Regions from separate parts of the Candidatus Pelagibacter sp. HIMB1493 genome, predicted to be linked through region 2. Evidence: riboswitches for the same ligand, from Rfam matches in the RefSeq annotation. Region 2 holds a riboswitch; the other holds the start of a gene.

Region 1 (4,010 bases), 590 kb from region 2:
TGATAATTTTTATGACCCAGAAAATCTTCATTTAGTTCACCACGTAAATCAAGCACTTCGTGCAAATCATTTATTTGAAAAAGGAAAAGATTACATAGTAAAAGATGGAGTTCTTAAAATCATAGACGAGTTGACCGGTAGAATTTTAGAAGGAAGAAGATTTGGAGATGGACTTCATCAAGCTCTTGAAGCTAAAGAAAAAATTCAGATACAAGCTGAAAATCAAACTTTAGCATCTATTACCTATCAAAATTATTTTAAACTATATAAAAAAATATCAGGTTGCACCGGTACTGCAGTCACAGAGTCTGAGGAATTTTTTGAGATATATAATCTTTCAGTAGTTGTAATACCAACAAATAAAGAAATGATCCGAAAGGACTATAATGATTTAATCTTCAGAACTGAAAAAGAAAAAAATGATGCAATAATTAATAAAATTATTGAAAAGCATGAAGTTGGTCAACCAATTTTGGTTTTCACATCTAGTATCAACAAATCTGAAATTTATTCTAAATTATTAAATGAAAAAAATGTTAAACACGTAGTTTTAAATGCAAAGAACCATGAAAATGAAGCTGAAATTATTGCAAATGCTGGAAAAGAAAAATCTTTGATAATTACAACCAGTATTTCTGGTAGAGGTGTTGACATCCAGCTTGGTGGAAAAAAAGGATCTATTCCTGATGATGAGTTAAAAATAGATAAAGAAAAAATTAAATCTCTGGGTGGCTTATTCGTAATTGGTACAGAAAGAATGGAGTCTAGAAGAGTAGATAATCAAGCAAGAGGAAGAGCTGGACGACAAGGAGATGAGGGTAGTTCTGTATTTTATGTAAGTTTAGAAGATGATTTGATGAGAATTTTTGGCTCAGAATCTATGAATAATATGCTTGAAAAACTTGGTTTAAAAGATGGTGAAAGTATTGATCACCCTTGGATCAACAAAGCATTAGAAAGAGCTCAGCAAAAAGTTGAAGCCAGAAATTTTGATATCAGAAAAACACTTATCAAATTTGATAATGTTTTGAATGACCAAAGACATGTTGTGTTTTCTCAAAGAAAAAACGCAATGAATAGTGAAAATATTTTTGATTATTCTGACGAATTTTTAAAAGAAATATCAGAAGACTTGATAAAATTAAAAATTCAAAATCTAACTAATCCAAAAAGTAATGAATTTAACAATAAAGTTAGGCAAATTGTTGGAAAAAGTTTTAATGATACTGAACTTGAGAGTTTGATTTCTGCAAAAGATAATGAACTGAAAGAGCAAATATCCTCAAAATTTAATGAGACACGTAATGAAAGAATTAAAGTTCTAAACGAGCAGCATGCAAAAGAAATCGAAAAAAGAATATTTTTGCAAACAATAGATTTAAATTGGAAATCACATATACAATATTTAGAACAACTTAGACAAGTGATTGGATTAAGATCTTACGGTCAAAGAGATCCTTTAGTTGAATATAAAAAAGAAGCTTTTGATTTATTTTCAAATTTATTAGAAAAACTAAAATTAGACTACGTGACAATTTTAATGAATTTAAAAGTTATAACAGAAGAAAGATCTTCCAATGAGGAAAGAGTAAATCCAAAACCACAAACCAAAAAAATGGGAAGAAATGAACCTTGCTTTTGTGGATCAGGCAAGAAGTTTAAACATTGCCATGGAGCTTTGTAATTCTTAAACAAGAAAAAATAAGAAAGCTATCAATAATAAACCTGCACCAATACCAAATAATAATTTTTTTGACTTAAAAATATTATCAAAATTATTTTTTTTAATAGTCAAATTGCTTAAATCTTCTGCATTATTCATGAAACCATCATTTCTTCCAATTTTTAAGAACTTATTTTTTCTTTCATTCATTATTTCTTCTGATGACATTTCTTTATATTGATCTAAATTTTTAGAAATAGATTCTCTAACATTATCTAACATCAGATCTTTATCCCTATGAGCACCGCCTAATGGTTCTGGGATTATTTCATCTATGACTTTTAATTTTAATAAATCTTTTGCAGAGAGTTTCATTGCTTTTGCTGCATCAAGCATTTTTTTTGGATCTCTCCACAATATAGTTGCACAGCCTTCAGGAGATATAACTGAATAAATAGCATTTTCTAGCATGATAACTTTGTTAGAAGATGCTAATGCAATCGCACCACCTGAACCACCTTCACCTATAATTATTGCGATACTTGGCACCTTAAGTTCCATGCAACATTCAATTGATTTTGCTATTGCCTCAGCTTGACCTCTTTCCTCTGCACCAACACCAGGATAAGCACCTGGCGTATCTACAAAAGAGATAATTGGAATTTTAAATTTATTTGCTAAATTCATTAATCGAATAGTTTTTCTGTAACCCTCAGGTCGCATCATCCCAAAATTTCTTTCGATTCTACTATCTAAATCCTCACCCTTTTCTTGGCCAATAACCAAAACCGAATAACCATTAAATTTTGCAAAACCTGTAAGTACAGATTTATCTTCACCATAATAACGATCTCCAGATAGAGAAATAAAATCTTCGAATAAATTATCTATGAAAAATTTAGACTTTGGTCTGTCTTCATGTCTTGCAACCATGGTAGTTTGCCATGGATCAAGGTTTGAATATATATCATTTAATTTTTGATCTAACTCAACTTGTGTTTTTGAAATTTTTTGCGTATCTACTTCTGACAATCCCTCTTGATTATAGGGATCTTTTAATTTTTCCAATTCTGTCTCTAAATCTTTAATCTCAGTTTCAAAATTAAGATAATTTTTCATAATATGGTTATAGCGGATGGTTAATTCATAAAAAAGGCAATAAAATGATATTTAATTTAAAGTGTAATTGTTATTAATTGACTCTTTTCTAGAAGAAGATACATATTTTACTGTCGGGAGAGACTAATAGATTTAGCACCGAAGGAGCAACCACCCCGGAAACTCTCAGGTAAAAAGGACCGATAGTTGCATAACACTCTGGAAAGAGAATTAATTCCGCCGAAGGAGCAAAACTCTCAGGCAAAAATACAGATGGGGTAATTTAGGTGATATGCAAGAAAAATATATAAATATAAATACTTTAAAAGTATCTGAAAAGCTTTCTCAATTTGTAAGTGACGAGCTATTAAAAGAAACAGGTCTATCTGTTGACAATTTTTGGTCAGGGTTCGAGAAAACAGTCAATGAATTAGCACCTAAAAATAAAGAATTAATAAAATTTAGAGAAGACTTACAAAAACAAATAGACAATTGGCATATAAAAAATAAGGGAAATGAATTTAATTTGTCAGAATATAAAAAATTTCTAACAGAAATTGGTTATCTGAAAGAAGAAGGTGACGATTTTGAAATATCTACTCAAAATGTTGATGAAGAAATAACAAGTATTGCTGGACCTCAACTTGTTGTACCAGTAATGAATGCAAGATACGCATTAAATGCTGCTAATGCTAGATGGATGAGCTTATACGATAGTCTGTATGGAACAGATGTAATTGAACAATCAGAAGATAGTGTATCTGAAAGATACGACCCATTAAGAGGTGAGATGGTAATAAAATATGGAAGAGATTTTTTAGATAAATATTTTCCATTAGCTGGATTGAGTTGGCAAAAAATTACAAGTTTTGCGGTTAAGTATGGAAAATTTAAAGCTTTAAAAGGCGCTGATATTTATGATTTGGTAGATGAGAATAAGTTTATTGGCCATAGGGGTGAAGCTGACAACCCATCTGCTATAATTTTAAAAAATAACAATTTACATATAGAAATTTTAAAAGACTCAAGAGCTTTTGCGGCTCAACAAGATCATGCTGGAATTAATGACATAATTTTAGAATCTGCAGTGTCAACTATATGTGATAATGAAGATAGTGTTGCTGCTGTAGATGCAGAAGATAAAATTGTTTGTTACAGAAATTGGCTAGGTCTGATGAAGGGTGATCTAAAATCAAAATTTGAAAAAGAGGGAAAACTATTTGAGAGAAAACTTAACCCTAACAGAAGC
Region 2 (4,010 bases):
TAAAATTTGAATAAATTTGATTTTTTTTTGAAATCGCTTTCAGTTTTCTTAATGCTTCATACTCAGAATTAGACTCTCCTATATTTAATCCATCTTTCAATTGTATCTTTTCTGGAACTGTACTTTTAATTAAATCATCTAATGAATTATAATTGAGTTCCTTCAGCATTTTATTTTGATCTTCTTCTGAAGGCCCAATGTGTCTTTTTAAAAAGTCTTTTTGTGAGTTATGTAACATTAGCTAGCACTCTCCTTTGCAAATTTATCGTATTCTTCTTTGTTCATTAAGCTGTCCATTTCTGAACTGTCTTTTAATTTAAGTTTAAAAAACCAAGCTGATCCCTCAGGGTCTTCATTAATTTTTGCAGGATCATCTACTATAGCTTGGTTAGTATCTACTACTTCACCACTTACAGGAGTATACACATCACTTGCAGCTTTAGTTGACTCAACAACCCCTGCTGTGCCATCTTTTTCAACGCTTGAACCTTTTTCAGGTAACTCAGCAAAAACAATATCTCCCAACATTTCTGTTGCATGTTTTGTAATTCCAATGGTTGCAACATCGCCCTCCACTGTAATCCACTCATGCTCTTTTGAAAATTTAACTTCACTCATTAGTTTACTCCTTTCACATAACTTTTTTTATAAAATGGTAACCCACAAACACTTGCAGGATGTTTTTTTCCTCTTACTTCTAGTAAAACTTTTGTATCAACTTTAGAAAACTCTTTATCAATATAGCCCATTGCTATTGGACCATTTACACTTGGTCCAAAAGTTCCGCTTGTAACCTCACCAATAAGTTTTTCTGACTCATCAAATATTTTAGTTTTTTCTCTAGCAATCAATCTTCCTTCTGGCTTAATCCCAATTCTAATTTTAGAGGTACCCTCTTGTATTTCTTTCATAATTTTATCAGAACCAACAAATCCACCATTTGAAATTCTCTCTTTAGAAATTGCCCACTTTAAGTTTGCTTCAATTGGTGTTTTTTCTGTATCAAGTTCATGTCCATATAAGCATAATCCAGCCTCTAATCTCAAGGTATCTCTTGCCCCAAGTCCTATAAGTTGTGCTCCTTTTTCCATCAAATTCTGAGTAAATCCTTCAGCTAAATCGTTGTTAATAGATACTTCAAAACCATCCTCTCCAGTATAACCAGACCTTGTAACAAAAGCTTTTTGATCTTTATAATCAAACCAGTTCCCTGTCATAAAATTAAGTTTTTCAACACCTTCTATTATGTCATTTAAAATCTCAACTGACTTTGGACCTTGAATTGCAATTAATGCTCTTTGATCATCAAGAACCATTTCATATTTACTTTTCAGTAAATCTGATAAAATTTTAAAATCATTATCTTTGCATGCTGCGTTTAAAATAATTAAATATCCTTTTTCAATTTTAGTAATTATTAAATCATCATAAATTCCAGCACTATCGTTCATTAAAAAACTATATTTAGAACAGTTTTGTTTCAAATTTTTTAAATCAAGTGGAAAAATTTTTTCAAGATCAGCAGTTAAGTCATCTCCACCATGAATAAATAATTGACCCATATGAGACACATCAAAAATACCTGCATTTAATCTTGTAAATTTATGTTCTTCAACAATTCCTTTGCTGTATTGTATGGGCATTTCATATCCAGCAAATTCTACAAATTTAGCTTGGTTATCTTGATGAAGTTTATTTAAAGATGTTTTTTTTCCCATACTAACTCTGTCGTACCCATCTGTATTTTTGCCTGAGAGTTTTACTCCTTCGGCGAGAACTCAATCTCTTTCCAGAGTTAATATAATACGGTCCTTTTACCTGAGAGTTTCCTGGGCGGTTGCTCCTTCGGTGTCACAAAGTTTGTGATCTCTCCCGTTAACAAATATTCTAATAAATACTGTTTAATGTCAAATGTTATTAGATCGCTTTTTTTTCTGAGGTATATAAATTGTAAAATTGAAGTAAAACTGCAAAAATAACTATTGATCCTCCAATTATTACTATGAAAGGCGGTTGCTCATTTATAAACAACCATGCCCATAAAGGACCTAGTACTGCTTCTGTTAACATTATGATTCCAACCATTGCTGATGGTGTTCTTTGAGCTCCAATAGTAATAAATATAAAACCTAATCCTAATTGTAAAAAACCAGCTAAAAATCCTAAAAAGATATCGTTTGGAGATATCATTATTTTTTCTGACATTAGATAACCAATTAACAAAGCAAAAACTCCTGCAACAAATTGAGCAGGAACCATATCAACAGTTGGATATTTTCTTACAACTAAAATTAAAGTAGCAAATGATATTGGCATTATGAAAGCTGCAATATTCCCAGACATTTGACCTGGAGATAAAGAGCTTCCAACCATTAGAAGTATTCCTGAGATTGCAAGAATTATTGAAGTCAGAGTGATTGCTGAAATTTTTTCTTTTAAAAAAAAGTAACCGAATATTGCTAAGAAGATTGTTTGTGTTTGAATAATAAAATTAGCATTAGCAACTGTTGTGTTATACATCGCAAATACATAACCGCTAAAACCAAGTGATAAAATAAATCCACCAAAGAAACCAGGAAATCCTAAATTATAAAAGGATCTAAATACTTGTTTCTTATAAGTTAAAGTTAAATACAAGCTAATAACTATTAGGAAGAATACCGTTCTCCAAAATAATATTTGCCAAAGGGTTGCTCCCTCAAATGATTTTACAATCAAACCTCCAAAACTGAGGCTACATGCACCTAAAAAAACTAAGAAGGGTCCAGGAAGTTTTCTAATAATATTCATTATATTTGATTAAGTAAGTTCTGAGTGTCCATCTCATATAATTTAAACAAAGTTTCAGCATCAGATAAATTTATCTCTTTAAATTTAATTTTTGAGCCAGGTGATATTTGTACTAACCGATCATAATCAACACTAGCTACCACACCAATTTTTGGATATCCTCCAATAGTACCATGGTCTGAAAGCATAATAATTGGGTTTCCATCTGCTGGTACTTGGATGACTCCTTTTAACAAACCTTCTGATTTAATATTGGTATTTACAATATTTTCAATTTTTGGACCTTCTAAACGCATCCCCATTCTATCTGAGAGTTTTGATACAGAAAATTCTTTTTCAAAAAATATCTTTTTTCCTTCCTCTGAAAAATAATCAAAGTTTGGTCCTTTTATTACTCTAATATTTTCAACTTTAGAATTTATATAGTTAGTCTTTTTTTTACTTTGATCTGAATTAATATTTAAAATATTTATTTTTTGACCGTTCTCTAATTTTTTTCCATTATTTGATCCAATATTTGCCTTGGTATTTATCGAACAACTATTCCATTGAAATTTTAAATCTAATTCTCCACCAACTGCTAAATAGCCATAAACTGATTTATTTGTTGAGATAAGATTGATTTCATCTCCACTTTCGATTTGATAACTCTCATAACAATTACCATCAATTTCTGTGCCATTTTTTACAATTTTAAAAACAATATCGCCAGTGACTACTATGTTAATTTTATCTCCAGAATATTTTAAATGTGGTCCTTGGTATGCAAATTCTATAACTGGAGAATTTAATTTATTACCTACCAGCTTGTTAGCTAAACTATAATTTCTATTATCCATTGCTCCGCTAAATGGAATTCCTATATGATATAAATTATTTCTTCCTTGGTCTTGAAAGGTTGTATTTACTCCAGCTCTTATAATTTGGAAATTATTTGTCATTGTAGCTATTATATTTTTCAAGATTTATTTGTTTAAAAACTACTATATCGCCAGGATTTATTAAATTTGGCTCTTCCTCTTTTGAATTATCAAAAACATCTACAGGTGTATTACCAAGTATGTTCCATCCACCAGGGCTTTCAAATGTATAAATATTTGCAAATTGTTCAGTTAAAGCAACTGATCCTTTTGGTACCTTTACTCTTGGTGTTTCTAATCTTGGTACTCTCATATTTTCATCTAAATCACCTAAAAATGGCATACCAGCAATAAATCCGG

The links. Region 2 has a riboswitch for glycine ahead of gcvT (glycine cleavage system aminomethyltransferase GcvT). Riboswitches for the same ligand answer to the same signal wherever they lie in the genome.
Region 1: it holds a riboswitch for glycine, as region 2 does, so the genes downstream of both, ACTTBK_RS07375 (malate synthase G) here and gcvT (glycine cleavage system aminomethyltransferase GcvT) in region 2, are expected to answer to the same signal.

Annotation. Positions count from the first base shown of each region.
Region 1 covers NZ_JBNAIP010000001.1:1,386,610-1,390,619, reverse strand. The annotation lists gene secA (preprotein translocase subunit SecA) at 1-1,684, shown strand, start outside; gene ACTTBK_RS07380 (acetyl-CoA carboxylase carboxyltransferase subunit alpha) at 1,688-2,782, opposite strand; glycine riboswitch at 2,887-2,974, shown strand; gene ACTTBK_RS07375 (malate synthase G) at 3,054-4,010, shown strand, end outside.
Region 2 covers NZ_JBNAIP010000001.1:796,836-800,845, forward strand. The annotation lists gene gcvP (aminomethyl-transferring glycine dehydrogenase) at 1-238, opposite strand, end outside; gene gcvH (glycine cleavage system protein GcvH) at 238-618, opposite strand; gene gcvT (glycine cleavage system aminomethyltransferase GcvT) at 618-1,718, opposite strand; glycine riboswitch at 1,797-1,886, opposite strand; gene ACTTBK_RS04325 (DMT family transporter) at 1,918-2,790, opposite strand; gene ACTTBK_RS04330 (biotin-dependent carboxyltransferase family protein) at 2,790-3,731, opposite strand; gene ACTTBK_RS04335 (allophanate hydrolase subunit 1) at 3,721-4,010, opposite strand, start outside.